Regions from separate parts of the Vibrio sp. SCSIO 43133 genome, predicted to be linked through region 1. Evidence: predicted binding sites of a transcription regulator. Region 1 holds the regulator's gene; each other region holds the start of a gene.
What was found. The regulator PurR, encoded in region 1, represses purine synthesis genes. The targets are predictions, from matches to a motif close to TNANGNAAACGTTTNCNTNA.

Region 1 (3,748 bases):
CCTCTAACTTCACAAAGGATTCCTTCATTTTTCAATTGTTGTTGAACGATATGTGCTTCCGTCGGACTATTGCCAATAAAAACCTTCATTATTCTTGTACCTGTGGTGAGCGAGAAATTCGCGCCATAATCCACTTAGCAATCAGTGGAAATAATCCCAACAAGGCAAATGAAGCTAAAACTGCTGGGGAAACGATACCTGACAAACTGTTAATATTGGCGAGCTGTGTACCGGCATTTAAGTAAACCGCAGTTCCAGGCAACATGCCTAGCTGGCTCACTAAATAGTACTTTGACACTTTAATTGGTGTTAAGCCCATTAATAGGTTGATTAAAAAGAACGGAAATACCGGAATCAATCTTAGCGAGAATAGATAAAAAGCCCCGTCCTTTTCTACACCTTTATTGATAGTTTCTAACTTTGAACCGAACTTGCTTTGAACCCAGTCACGCAATAAAAAGCGACTACTCAAAAATGCAATGGTTGCACCAATGGTACTAGCAAAAGAGACAAGAAGAAGGCTGGTCCAAAAGCCAAATAAAGCGGCACCTAGTAACGTAACGACTGCAGCTCCCGGAATTGAGAATGCGGTAATGGCAATATAGGCAAAAAAGTACACTAATGCGGCAGTAACAAAATTCTGACTGATATATTCGCTGAGTGCAGCTTGCTGAGCCTGAGCATTTTCCAGTGTTAAATATTGTCCAAAATTAACACCTAGAATGATAATGACGGCGAGAAGTGCGATTCCGAGTATTAGCTTTTTGCTCATGATGCTGTCCTTGTGACGACTCTGTATTAGTTTAGTAGACAGGGCGTGGATAGATTTACTTTCATCATAAACTAAAAAAATCAGCCGTTAGGCTGATTTTTTGTATAGAGCGATAAGGGCTAGTTTATAAGACTGGCCAATTCTTCTCTTTTATTTTGCGGAATCACGGACCAGTGCGTGCCATTAATGGCACCCTCTAGCGCCCAAAGTAACTCAAGACCTACAGTATTTGAGTGAGTTCGTTGGATTGCTTTAAAAGCCTCCACAGAACCTTGCTCTTGCAGATCGTATACCGATTCAATTCCAGCTTTCTTAAGCATACGCTCAGTAGCCAGTCTTAAATTAGGTAAATCTTTGAGTCGATTGGGTTTTGTTTCCGACTGTTGCACTTTTTCTGTTTTTGCGAACTCTAAGGCAGAGCGAGCATGAGTCAAGATAACATCCTGATCTTGCCAACAGTCCTCAGGGAGTGCGAAATACTTAGTGACAACGGGGAACCCACGCTTCTTATAAACGTATGGCTTGTAGCCAAGTTGCTTAAATTTAGCGATCGTCTGACGGTTAGTTCTGATATGTAATTTGTTATTCACTGCTAATGCAAACATGGTATCGTCAATAAAGATACCAAATCCACCAAACATAGAACGAGACTTAACTCTTCCAAGCTGAGCGAACAATTGCATCGAGTTTTTTAGTATAGGATTGTCCATGCTTATTCTTTTCTCGGTGTTATTGATTGTGTCACCAAAATCAGGTCCGAGAGTATAGCAAACGGGTGTCAGCCTTCTGTTAGCGGTAAACCAAAAGAATGCTAATACCTTTGCCATCGGTAACCCCGCTACCTATCAAATAAATTTGGTTTAGGCCGGTGGCTTTGCGTCCCACCCTTTCAAGTGGTTTGCCCTGTGCGTGACATATTTAGAATAAATGAAAATGACTCACATCTATGACGGTTGTATGGTAAAAGTGTGATATTGCTTCAGATAATCGATTGGGATTTGTGCGGGAGAGTGTGTCGAAACAAACAATAAAGCGTTCAGTTTATTGGATGAGGATCAAAAAAAAGTGCCTAGAAAGGCACTTTTTTCAGGATTATGTGAGTTTTTTGACAGAATCACGTTCTACAATCTCAGGGTGCATTTCGAAAATGCGTTTTTCGTGACCTTTATCTTTGATTCGTTCTAGAAGAATCTCAAACGCATTCTTACCTACACGACGCTTCGGTTGGTGCACTGTTGTTAGTGGTGGAGAGAAATACTCAGCCAATTCGATATTGTCATAACCGATAACGGAAATATCTTCTGGAACTTTTACACCTAATTGTTGCAGGCGACTCATTAAACCGAATGCCATGGTGTCGTTGAAGCAGAATACGGCAGTTGGACGAACTTCCATTGCTGCAATACGGTTAGCGGCAATCACGGCCGTATCACATTCGAAGTTACCTTCTAAGATTCGGTCATCTTTCATCTCGATACCCGCTTCCGCTAGAGCACGCTGATAGCCGACAATACGCTCTTGGCAAACGGCTTTCTCTAGGTGTCCGCTCAAGCATGCAATGTCAGTATGACCGTTATCGATCAGATATTTAGTTGCGAGATAGCCGCCTTCTTCCGAGTTATCAATGATCTTGTCGGCTTGAGAGCTTTCTGGGCCCCAGTCCATAATCACTTTCGGAATATCTGAATGACGGTCTAGCATTTCTAGTAGCTCTTCAGTTAAGTCGGAGCACATAACCAAAATGCCATCAACACGTTTTTCTGCGAGCATGCGAATATAGTCGCGCTGTTTCTCGTAGACACCACCCGTGTTACATAGGATTAAAGTATAGCCTTGGCGATAGCAGTAGCTTTCAACACCGTCGATGACTTCCGAGAAGAACAAGTTTGTAGATTGAGTGACAAGCATTCCAATCGTTTTGGTCGAGTTACATTTCAAACTACGAGCAACCGCACTTGGTGCATAGTTAAGTTCATCTACCGCTGCCATCACTTTTTCTTGTGTGGCTTCTGCTACAAAACGAGTTTTATTAATTACGTGAGAAACGGTGGTCGTTGAAACGCCAGCCAGACGGGCGACATCTTTGATTGTTGCCATAGCTATATCCTTTTATCGCGGAGTGCTATTAATAGCCAATACCGCTTCGAATTCTGGAAGCCAATATATGGGTTCCTAATAAGTAGTGCATTCTGAATGAAAAAACCGCTTTTCAGCGGTTTGGTTCAACAGTTCGACAGATTATTATTGTGCTTGTTGAATACCAAAGCGGCTTTTGCATTTAAACGGCGGATTGTAGTCTTCCCCATTGATACAAGCAATCACTTATACAACAAATTTATAGATAAGGCGCACTTTTGTCTGTAACGGTGAGTGATAAACAGTACATGCGCCTCAAAATCTTAGGCTTGATCACCTTTTAAGTAATCAAGATCTAGCTTGATGAGTGCTTGAAGTACTGTTGATACCGCGGCGTAAAAACCAAACTCATCGTGCTGCTGACATTTAGTCACGAATTGTGGCACCCAAGTTAGCAGGTGTTGTTCAATAAACTCTGCTTGCTGCTCCATCGCCTCATTCATGTGAGCTTCTGACTCTAATTCGTTGGAACGAATAATGAGGTTCCCGAGAAAATCGAGCTCAATAGCCAAATGATCCGCTGGTTCGTTTAAGTTTTCAGTTACCGCAATATTATGCTCCGCAAGCAACTCTGACATCACTTGAGCGGGTTTGTCGTTTAACAGACCTGACTCACCAATATATAAAGAAGCATAAGGTAGCGCCCCATGCTTATCTGTTTTCAAAAACAGATCACAAAAATCAGCAGACAACTCAAGTTGGGCATCTTCTCTTACTTGCAGTCTGTTTAGTGCGTCGACCATAGAGGCGATAGGAGCTGATAGTGTTGGGTTTTCACCCAGTCCGGTAAGGAAAGCGCGTATATCTGGGCTTTGATATTGCTCGAGTTCTTCTGTGGTT
Region 2 (3,748 bases), 570 kb from region 1:
AATGAGTATTTTGATGCGTAATTTTATTACATTTTTAGCTAAAGGAGGAATTTATAGCGGTAAAACACCCTGTTTTAAGCAGAAAAAGAGTCACTATTTAGAAAAAAAAATATGCGAAATATCACCAGATAGGACTCAAAGGTATAGGTTTCTTAAAAACAAGATAGGAAGATGGTGGCAAATACGAGGTGTATCCTCTAGGATTGAGGCAAAAAAAAATCGGCCATGAAGGCCGATAAATTTCTACGAGGAACGTTTTTGGAATCGTTGTGTACTACTAAAAGCTGCCACTGCTTTTTCTATTTGGCGCATTTTGCGCTCGAATTACCCTACTAAGCTCTTAACCGACAAGAGCAATGGGCTGGTTAATTCTCATAAATTGGTGCGCACAAGCCATTCTGTCATGCATGACTTTAATGCTCTGGCCAAATTGAACACCTTTACTTGGAGTCAAACTAAATGACTCTAAATCTACTAAGGCACATAAGCTAGCGCTCTCACCGACTTCTAGGACAATAAAGAAACCTTCCGAATGTTGATTAACTAATCGGACTAAATCGCCTTCTTGGGGTTGATAGCTGCCATTTTGATGGTCAAAGAACCAACTCTTTGGCTGAACGGGCTTATGGAAGCGCTTGGCTGCAACACAATAGAGTGTGAGTTCAGCCTGTCGAGGCTCAGATAGCCCCAATATGCTTATTTGGTCTTTAAAGGTTTGGAACGCGGATGCGTCATCTACAGTAAAGTTGTTCTGACCCATCGCGCAGTCGACAAGGAGCTTTCGGGAAAGATTGGTTCTAAAAACCATCTCATCTCCCAAATCCAGCATGAGAGAACCTTCGTCCTCATCCATATACCAGATCCATGTATCGCTGGGTTTAAGCATCGTTCCGTCTCTTATATTTAAAGAATAATCAGACTGTTAGGTAAAACGCTTAATTACCTTTTTTGTCAGTTGAATATAATTCTACAAACGATTACGCAAAAAAAAAGGGGAAAACAATTTTCCCCTTCTCTTATGTTAGACCCAGTAACTTTTCAGTAATTACAGGTTTTTAACGATGTCTTTAACAAGTTTTGGACCATGGTAAATGAATCCGGAGTAAACTTGGACGAGTGTTGCACCTGCCATCAACTTCTCTTTCGCAGAAACATAGGAATCAATGCCGCCAACACCGATAATTGGCAGCTTACCTTGCAAATTCTCAGCAAGTAGACGCACTACTTCGGTACTACGTGATTGAACTGGACGACCACTTAAGCCACCAGCTTCATTCGCATGCTTCATTCCTTCTACGATAGAACGATCCAACGTAGTATTCGTTGCAATCACACCATCAATTTTATTTTTGATCAACGATTCACAGATTTGGCCAATCTCGTCGTCACTAAGATCCGGAGCGATCTTCAATGCCAAAGGTACATATTTATTATGTTTTTCAGCAAGTTCCGCTTGTTTCGTCTTCAGTTCTTCTAACAGCTCATCAAGTGCTTCACCATATTGAAGGCTGCGCAGTCCCGGAGTATTTGGAGAGGAAATGTTTACGGCAATATAACCAGCGTGCTCGTATACCTTTTCCATGCAGATAATGTAGTCTTCAGCACCCTTTTCGATCGGAGTGTCTTTGTTCTTGCCGATATTAATACCTAGAATACCGTCAAATTTTGCTTTCTTTACGTTCTCTACAAGGTTATCGACACCTAGGTTATTGAAACCCATTCGATTAATAATCCCTTCAGCTTCAACTAAACGGAAAAGACGAGGTTTGTCGTTACCTGGTTGAGGACGAGGTGTCACAGTCCCTACTTCCACAAAACCAAAGCCCATAGCACCAAACGCTTCGATGCATTCGCCATTCTTATCAAGACCTGCAGCAAGACCTACAGGGTTCTTAAAAGTCAGCCCCATACATTCAACAGGACGATTAGGAAGTTGTTGACGATATGCTAGATCAAGAGGAGTGCCAGTAAAACGTTTGAAGTTCTGAATAGCGAGATCATGAGCCTTTTCGGCATCAAGTTGGAAAAAGCCAGTTCTGGCAAGACGGTAAAGCATTGTGCCTCCGATAGAAAACCCGTGTAAACGGGGTGGTATTATTTACTTATTTGTTTGAACATGCAATGAAGTTTTTAGTTTTCTCGCGAAAACGCAAACGATTAGGCGAATAAAGACACAAATTATGTGACATTGTCACTCATTATTCTCTCGACAATAAAAAAGCGCCTATAAAAGGCGCTTATCACTTAATAAAACCGGTTAGCAGTATCTATTTATTGTGTGTTTGCACAATTTAAATTTAACAAGCTCAATTCTCGGAGTGCTACAGAGAACTTAGCAAACTCATGAACATTACCTACTTTGAACTCGTTGAGTATATTTTCCCAACGAAGCAAACTACTCGCATTAGTTTCCATCCAATTATTAAGTGACAGGATAACGTCTTCGTTATCGCCACCACAGCCACATTTAAGGACTTGCGCTGTCAACAAACGTTGCTGCCAGTCTAGATCTTCGCGGAATGCTGCCCTAGCAAGAGCTTGCCAATTATTGTCAACGCCTTGACTGTTTATTTGGTTTAAGAACCAATGCAATGATAGACGATCACCGAGATGGAAATAGAGTTTAGAGGCTTGCTCAACACTAAAGTTAGCTTCTGCAGCGATTTCCGAAATATCAACAGCGGATAGTAAGCTAGATAAACGAGCTACATAATTGGCCAGCTCTTTTCCTACTCCTTGCACCACCCAGTTTTCAGCTTGTAGACGATGTTCCGCTACTTCTTCAGCTACAAGGCAAGTTTCAAGTGTTTCCTCTACTTTCATAACGTCATCACGGTAGCGAGCAACGAGTTGCTCAACCGACTGTTTGCCAGGTCGATTTCTCAAGATCCAACGAGCAAGTCTGCGTAATGTGCGGCGTACAATAAACAGCAGCTCATATTGCGCTTCTGAACTGGCAATATTATCAAGTTTACGTATTTGCTCGAAAGTATATGCAAAACCATAGATTTCTCTAGATGCTGCGTATGCGTTGGCAATATCAACTACTGTGGCACCCGTCTCTTCTTGTAGACGAGTCACGAAATTACATCCCATTTCGTTAACCATCTGATTTGCAAGCATTGTAGAGATGATTTCAGCCTTCAGAGGATGCGTTGACATACTTTCTATGTAGTTACGGCGTAACTCAGATGGGAAGTATTGTGTCAGTTGCTGCTGATGATACGCATCGGTCGCGATCTCATCAGTCACCAGTTCTTCTTTCAATACCATCTTACCGTAAGCCACCAGCACTGAGAGCTCAGGTCTTGTCATTCCAATGCCTTGTTTCTCGCGCTCAATCAGCTCTTCATCAGATGGAATATATTCCAAACCACGATCCAAATGACCTGCTTTTTCTAGCGTATGTATGAAACGAATCTGTTCTTTGACTAGCGATACGCCTTGGAATTCTGTTACTGAGATAGACTCTGACTGGCAATAGGCATCATCTAGAACAATTTCGCCAACCTCATCTTCCATAGACTCAAGGATTTCATTGCGTTGTTTGACTGTCAGATCACCGTTAGACACAAGACCATTCAAGAAGATCTTAATATTAACTTCGTTATCGGAGCAATCTACACCACCTACATTGTCAACAAAGTCAGTATTAACACGACCACCAGTTAAAGCGTACTCAATACGCCCCAGTTGAGTCATACCTAAGTTACCGCCCTCACCAACTACCTTGGCTTTCAATTCGTTG
Region 3 (3,748 bases), 1.6 Mb from region 1:
CCAGATGCGCTGATGCAGATGTTTGGAAAACCAACTATGGTCATGGTGGTCAACCTTGCAAAACGTACACTGGCTCAAGTGGATGTAGAGAAAGTAAAAGCTTCTATTGAGAATGAGGGCTTTTTCTTACAGCTACCTCCACCACCAGAAAATCTATTAGAGAAATATAAAGAGCAAAAAGCTCAGCAAAAATAGCCTAGATGCTCAGGGGAGGGCACGGTGAAGAGATTATTGTCAGTTATGCTAGGAGCAAGCCTAGCCACGAGCGCATTTGCGCAAGAGAAAGGAACGTTTGAAGAGTACGTTGCTGGGCTTAAAGAAGAAGCTCGTCAACAAGGTATCTCTGAACAAATTCTGACAGAGGCATTTAAAGGTGTCGAGTATAAGCCGAGAGCTGTCACTGCTGACCGTAACCAACCTGAAAAAAAGCTAACGCTGGACGAATATATTCCAAGAGCGGTGCCTGATTGGAAAGTGAAGCAGGCCAAAGAATTGCACAACAAGTATTATGCTGAGCTAAAACGTATCGGTGATGAATACGGTGTTCAACCAAGGTTTATTGTCGCGCTTTGGGGCGTAGAAAGTAATTTCGGACGCTTTACTGGTAATTATCGTGTAATCGATGCCTTATCGACGTTAGCTTATGAAGGACGCCGTGAAGCCTTCTTCCGTAAAGAAGCACTAGCGGCATTAACGATTCTTCAACAAGGGCATATTGCTCCCGATGATATGAAAGGTTCATGGGCGGGGGCAATGGGTCAAAGCCAGTTCATGCCGAGTTCGTTTTTGAACTTTGCCGCTGACGGTAATGGCGACGGGAAAAAAGACATTTGGGATAGTGAAGCCGATGTGTTTGCCTCGACAGCGAATTACCTAGCGAAATCTGGTTGGGACGATAAATATACTTGGGGTCGTCAGGTCAAAGTACCACATGGTATTTCACCCGATTTACAAGGGCGTGAAGCTGAAAAAGGTAAGTATCTTAAGGAGTGGAGTAAGCTCGGTGTCACTCGTTACGATGGTCGACCACTGCCTCAGTTGGACGAAGATATCAAAGCATGGCTTATTATGCCCGATGACGAAAATGGCCGTGTGTACTTGGTATATAACAACTACAATGTCCTGATGAAGTGGAATCGTTCATATTACTTCGCCCTCGCTGTGAGTCATCTTGCAGATCGTATTGCTATGGATTAAATAAAAAGGACTGGCGTCTCTGACGTCAGTCCTTTTTTAGAAATCGAACAACCGATTATTTTTTTGCGGTGTGGAACTGTTCGCAGGCAATCATCGTATTTTCAATCAAGCTGGCAACCGTCATAGGGCCGACACCACCTGGGACAGGGGTAATGAAGCTAGCGTTTTCTCTGGCCACATCATATTCTACGTCACCCACTAAAGTGCCGTTCTCTAAGCGGTTGATACCTACATCGACTACAACAGCCCCTTTCTTGATCCAATTACCTGGAACAAAGTTTGGTTTACCTACGGCTACGACAACGATATCAGCTTGACGCACATGGCTTTCAAGATCTTTGGTGAAACGATGACACGTGGTGGTGGTGCATCCGGCAAGTAGCAGTTCTAATGTCATTGGACGACCTACAATGTTAGACGCACCAACGATAACGGCGTGCTTGCCTCTTGTTGGTATATTGTAACGGTCTAGCAGCGTAATAATGCCTTTAGGCGTACATGAGCGTAGCTTGGGGATACGTTGCGCTAGACGGCCGACATTATATGGATGGAATCCATCAACATCTTTTTCTGGAGTAATACGTTCCAAAACGTGTGTAGTATCGATTCCAGCCGGTAGAGGCAACTGAACCAAAATGCCATCGACTTCTGGGTCTTCGTTTAACTCATCAACGAGAGCGAGTAGTTGAGCTTCACTGGCATTTGCTGGCAGGTCGAAGGATTTGGAAACAAAACCAACTTCCTCACAAGCACGGCGCTTACTACCCACATAAACCTGTGACGCAGGATCTTCACCGACTAAAACGACCGCCAGTCCCGGCGCTCTTAACCCTGCATCCGTTCTCGCTTTAACACGAGCAGCGACTTCAGAGCGTACGGTTTGAGAAATAAGTTTCCCGTCAATGTTTTGAGCAGACATAATTTTCCTTGAGAAAGTTAATTGGCTGTTATTTTTGTGTGCATTGTCCCAGAAAATTATTTCAAAAGCTACAACGCAAACGTTTGCATTGGTGTGTTTTTCAGCTTTTAATGGTATGTTGACTTTTTTTTGGGCACTTAAACTAGTATGAGTCACAAAGCCATTGATTTACCAGTCTTAACTCGTATAATCCTTTCCCTATAGCGCGCCCTTAGCTCAGCTGGATAGAGCACGTCCCTTCTAAGGATGTGGTCGTAGGTTCGAATCCTACAGGGCGTGCCATTCTCCTCTCTTGCTATTCAATCTCTGTCTGTTTTACCCTGTTAGCTGATCTAGTGCTGCTTTTCGCATTGTTGAACTGTTTTCGCAATATTATCGTTTTGGTTGTTCAAATGGTTATAAATGGCAAAAGAGTAACCGGCTAAGTACGGTTACTCTTTATTGTTAAGACTTTGGACTTTGTACGGTTTAGAAGTCAGGCTCTTGAGAGTACATGACCAAAGAGCTTAAAGACCCCACATCTGTTGCAAATCCCTGATTTATATACTCATCAGACGTTGTAAATACTTTCACCATGGTCGTAAAGCCATCAGTTGCTGTAATATAAAGCTGATGCTCATATTCTATGCCTTTCTCGGTTAGAGTCAGCAATAATGCACCATCGTCATTGACTTTCCATTCCCCGGAACTGTCTAAAGCATCATCTTTGTCGCGTATTTCAAACTCATACCAGCCTGTGTTGACTGAGCTAGGAGTATTGTCAAATACAAATCGCTCATAATTGCCTTCACCATCGCCACTGTAGACATCTTGTGCTTTTATCAATCTTGCTTCATCGAATTTGGCGTATTTGCCACCTAGCGTTACTCTGCATTGGTCGGTGATAATCGTGTCGAACTCGGTTTTTGTGACCGCATGTTCATCGGTAAGGTTGTCTTCAAAGTTAGGATTGTCGCGCTGTTTACATTGGACAGGCGTATAAGCCTTAGCAAATAACGAGCTGTAATACGTGGTTTCGTATTGCGACGTATCGTCATCAAAGTAATATTCGTAGATGAGTGCTGATATTGATTGCGCATCCTCATCAATGACATTAATGAGAATATAACCGTCTTTTGGATCCAGCCAATCAAAGCGGGTCGAACCATTGGATTCACTGGCAGTCCCTGACTCACCTCCCGCACCAATATAATGATAGATAAACTTCCCATCACTTTGAGCTTCGAATGACCTAACCTGTCCCTTATTGTTAATTCTAAAGTACGTCGTATCTTTAGCTAGGGTACTTTGAACTGAGGTACTCTGAGCTTGGGCATTTTGACTGCTGGAAGACGAGCACGTTGCAACAGCGGCTTGGTAATCATTCTCTGTTGGGGCAACAGGATCATCGAATGAGCAGGCAGATAGTGTGGATAACTCAAGTTTACTGGTGCTCAATGCATCGCCGTCCGATGAATCTGAATTACAGCCAACTAGAAAAATAGTCAATAGTGAGGAGGCTAAAAGCCCTTTTCTCGCTCGAATAGACATGACAATTCCCTTTGTAAATGTTGTTAGTGTGTTTGTTTTTTAACCGTAAAGGCCGTATTAAAAACTACAAAACTAACCACAAATAACCTATCCCCTAAGAGG
Region 4 (3,748 bases), 320 kb from region 1:
TCTGGCGAATGAGGGAACTTGATCGTTGGGCCAAACGAGACCATATCCATGCTAGGGTATGGTTCTTTGAACAGACCACACTCTAAGCCCGCGTGAATGACCATAATGTTTGGTTTGTGACCATAGATACCTTCATACATGTCACGGAAGATAGCCATGATTTCTGATTCTGGATCAGGCTTCCAACCAGGATATGCGCCTGAGCATTGGATAGTAGCGCCAGCTAGCTCTGCGATAGAGGCTAGCATGCCTTCAACTTGTGAACGCCCAGAATCAATTAAAGAGCGAATCAAACAAAGTACTTCTACTTTATCTGTTTGAGTGGTGATAACGCCAACGTTTAACGAGGTTTCTACCACGCCTTCAATATCATCACTCATGCGAATCACGCCATTTGGACAAGCGTTTAGTGCTGCAATGAAGCGAGCTTGAGATTCTGTCGCAAATACATCAGCTAAGTCAGCTGCATCGTTAAAGGTAACAATATCGGTTTCGATAGCGCCAAGCTCAGATTTCAGCAGTTCAGTATAGAAGCTGTATAATTCGTCCAGCTTTGCTAGATTCGTTTCTGGCAGTGCAAGGGTGACAAAACCTTCACGTGGGATGGCATTACGTAAGCTACCGCCACGGAATTCAATAAGACGTGCGTCTAACTCTTGAGCATGACCAGCAAGGAAGCGAGCCAGCAGCTTGTTAGCATTGCCGCGACCAGTATGGATATCGCACCCGGAGTGTCCGCCTTTAAGACCTTTTAATGTCAGCTGACGCGCCACATAACCTTCAGGAGCTGCTTCACGATTTACCTCGAAAGTAATTGCTGCGTCGATACCGCCAGCACAGCCCATGTAGACTTCACCTTCTTGCTCTGAATCCGTGTTAAGTAGGATGTCACCTTCCAGCCAACCTGCTTCAAGACCAAACGCGCCAGTCATACCAGCTTCTTCGTCGATAGTCAGCAATACCTCTAGAGGACCGTGTTTGATGTCATTAGAAGCAAGTACAGCTAAACATGTTGCCATACCAATACCGTTATCAGCACCCAATGTTGTGCCTTTTGCGGTTACCCATTCGCCATCGATGTAAGGTTGAATTGGGTCAACGGTAAAGTCATGGTCAGTATCTTCGTTCTTTTGCGGTACCATATCGATGTGCGCTTGAAGCACAACACCTTTCTTATGCTCCATTCCTGCGGTAGCAGGCTTCTTAATGAAGACGTTGCCAGTTTTGTCACGTTTTACTTCAAGACCTTGCTCCTTTGCCCAGCCGACAATGTACTCTGCAAGAGCTTCTTCATGCTTAGATGGGTGAGGGATAGAGCAGATTTTATCGAAAAATTGCCAGACAGGTGCTGGTGACAACTTACTGATTTCAGAATGGAATTCAGACACGGAACTCTCCTTTTGACGGGCTTTGCTAGATAGTTGTTCCTCAGATGCCCCTTATTTTGAAGGGAACGTCTGGTTTTCTAGCTTATTTAAGATAAAGCAAAGGATATCATTAGTTGTAAATAGGTAGTAGTCAAACCTGAAGTATCTTGTAGAAACGGTGGTAAAGCTTAGTTACCAGACTTGAATGAGTCTAGGTGCATATTTGATAGTGTTGTTTTTGTAATTTAATTACAGTTTTAAGTAATAAATTAATCATCATTAAAATAATTGTGACTTAGATCGCTTTTGTGCTTGTAATAAAAATCCGATATGGTATTCTTTTGAACAGTTGAGAGACTCAACGATACTGCTCACGGAAAGAGCCCGATTTATCGCCTCCAAGGAACCGAGATTCAAAGCAATTAATGCACAATGATGTTTTGTTAGAAGGTGATGTTTATGAAAGGTTTAGCAAGCGCGATGTTTTGGACAACTCAAAACGTATACACAAAAGACTTCGCGTACAATGTCTACTTTGGTAGATAGTGAACGATTTATACCCCTATATTTAGAATTTTTCGTTGGTTATATACCCCAATTGATGACCAAATTATTCTACCGCCACTCAACTGAGTGGCGTTTTTTTTGCCTTTTATCTCCCCAAACTACCGTCTTAATCTCAAAAAACGTTCAAATAGTGAACGAACGGTAAATAGCCTGACTACACTGAATTCTATTGACGATTGAGTAACTACATCAAATTGTTAGTTATTGTTACCGAATAGGTTTCATATCAACTTAAAATTATTTGGTTTAGAGTCAAAATTCTAGGTGGAATTTGCGTTTTGATAACCTTATAATTCGCGCCAATCGTTTACGCAACCGTTTACTTTTTACATTTTAGGGATTCGATTATGCTCGAAAGGCTGTTTAAACTCAGTGAACATGGTACCAATGTGCGCACTGAGATCATCGCAGGTTTAACAACCTTCCTGACGATGGCTTACATTATTTTTGTTAACCCAGCAATTCTAGCTGATGCCGGCATGGATCGCGGCGCAGTATTCGTTGCTACCTGTCTTGCGGCTGCTATTGGCTGTTTCATCATGGGCTTCGTAGCTAACTATCCAATCGCACAGGCTCCTGGTATGGGGCTGAATGCGTTCTTTACCTACGCGGTTGTGCTAGGTATGGGTTACACATGGCAAGTGGCTCTAGCGGCAGTATTTTGCTCAGGTGTCTTGTTCATCCTTTTGAGTGTGTTCAAAATTCGTGAGTGGATCATTAACTCCATTCCAATGTCGCTTAGAACCGGTATTTCTGCGGGTATTGGTCTATTTTTGGCACTTATCGCGCTGAAAAACGCGGGTATTGTTGTCGATAACCCAGCAACACTGGTTTCGCTTGGTCATATCACGTCACTGCCAGCAACTCTCGCTGCAGTTGGTTTCTTTCTGACTATTGCACTTGTACACCGTGGTGTAAAAGGTGCAGTAATGATCGCTATCTTGGCGGTAACCGGTCTTGGTCTTATTTTTGGTGACGTGCAGTGGGGCGGTATCATGTCTGCTCCACCAAGCATTGCGCCTACCTTCATGCAATTAGATTTCTCAGCCGTGTTTGAGATTGGCATGATTTCAGTGGTATTTGCTTTCTTATTCGTCGACTTGTTTGACACTGCAGGTACGCTGGTTGGCGTTGCTCAAAAAGCAGATTTAATCGGCAAAGATGGCAAAATCCCACGCTTGAACAAAGCGCTTCTAGCGGATTCAACAGCGACATCAGTAGGTGCACTACTGGGTACGTCAAACACAACCTCATATGTAGAGAGTACAGCAGGTGTGGCTGCTGGCGGTCGTACAGGTCTGACTGCAGTTGTTGTTGGCATTTTGTTTGTACTTGCTTTATTCTTCTCGCCTTTGGCGGGTATGATCCCAGCTTACGCAACTGCAGGTGCTCTGTTTTACGTAGCAATTCTTATGATGTCTGGTCTAGTTGGTATCGACTGGAGAGACATTACAGAAGCTGCGCCGGTTGTTGTAACTTGCTTGCTGATGCCTTTTACATTCTCTATTGCAGAAGGTATCTCGTTAGGTTTCATTGCTTACGCGGCGATCAAAGCATTGAGTGGTAAAGGACGTGACGTTTCTCTAAGTGTATGGGTAATGTCGGCAATCTTTATCATGAAGTACATTTTGGCTGCATAACGCACGAACACGTTTTAATTAGGTTTTTACTATGGCTAACAAATTCATCATCACATGGGACAATATGCACGCATATTGCCGTCAACTTGCTGAGCGTCAAATGCCAGCAGAACAGTGGAAAGGCATTCTAGGCGTAAGCCGTGGTGGTCTGGTTCCTGCTGCAATTCTGGCTCG

Region 2: pyrD (quinone-dependent dihydroorotate dehydrogenase) is a predicted target of PurR. The motif match lies at 2,146-2,165, and genes of this name have one in related genera.
Region 3: folD (bifunctional methylenetetrahydrofolate dehydrogenase/methenyltetrahydrofolate cyclohydrolase FolD) is a predicted target of PurR. The motif match lies at 2,188-2,207, and genes of this name have one in related genera.
Region 4: JKJ11_RS12785 (NCS2 family permease) is a predicted target of PurR. The motif match lies at 2,242-2,261, and genes of this name have one in related genera.

The regions. Positions count from the first base shown of each region.
Region 1 is NZ_CP068024.1:2,398,569-2,402,316, reverse strand. It holds gene JKJ11_RS11345 (putative signal transducing protein) at 1-89, opposite strand, end outside; gene JKJ11_RS11340 (TVP38/TMEM64 family protein) at 89-772, opposite strand; gene JKJ11_RS11335 (TfoX/Sxy family DNA transformation protein) at 892-1,482, opposite strand; cyclic di-GMP riboswitch class I at 1,598-1,685, opposite strand; gene purR (HTH-type transcriptional repressor PurR) at 1,865-2,869, opposite strand; gene torD (molecular chaperone TorD) at 3,172-3,748, opposite strand, start outside.
Region 2 is NZ_CP068024.1:1,825,138-1,828,885, forward strand. It holds gene JKJ11_RS08695 (cell division protein ZapC) at 341-886, opposite strand; gene pyrD (quinone-dependent dihydroorotate dehydrogenase) at 1,046-2,056, opposite strand; gene JKJ11_RS08705 (NAD-glutamate dehydrogenase) at 2,272-3,748, opposite strand, start outside.
Region 3 is NZ_CP068024.1:833,477-837,224, forward strand. It holds gene JKJ11_RS04055 (YcgL domain-containing protein) at 1-195, shown strand, start outside; gene JKJ11_RS04060 (lytic murein transglycosylase) at 220-1,197, shown strand; gene folD (bifunctional methylenetetrahydrofolate dehydrogenase/methenyltetrahydrofolate cyclohydrolase FolD) at 1,253-2,116, opposite strand; tRNA gene JKJ11_RS04070 (tRNA-Arg) at 2,322-2,398, shown strand; gene JKJ11_RS04075 (hypothetical protein) at 2,585-3,646, opposite strand; gene JKJ11_RS04080 (helix-turn-helix transcriptional regulator) at 3,741-3,748, opposite strand, start outside.
Region 4 is NZ_CP068024.1:2,716,241-2,719,988, reverse strand. It holds gene JKJ11_RS12790 (aminoacyl-histidine dipeptidase) at 1-1,388, opposite strand, end outside; gene JKJ11_RS12785 (NCS2 family permease) at 2,282-3,574, shown strand; gene gpt (xanthine phosphoribosyltransferase) at 3,606-3,748, shown strand, end outside.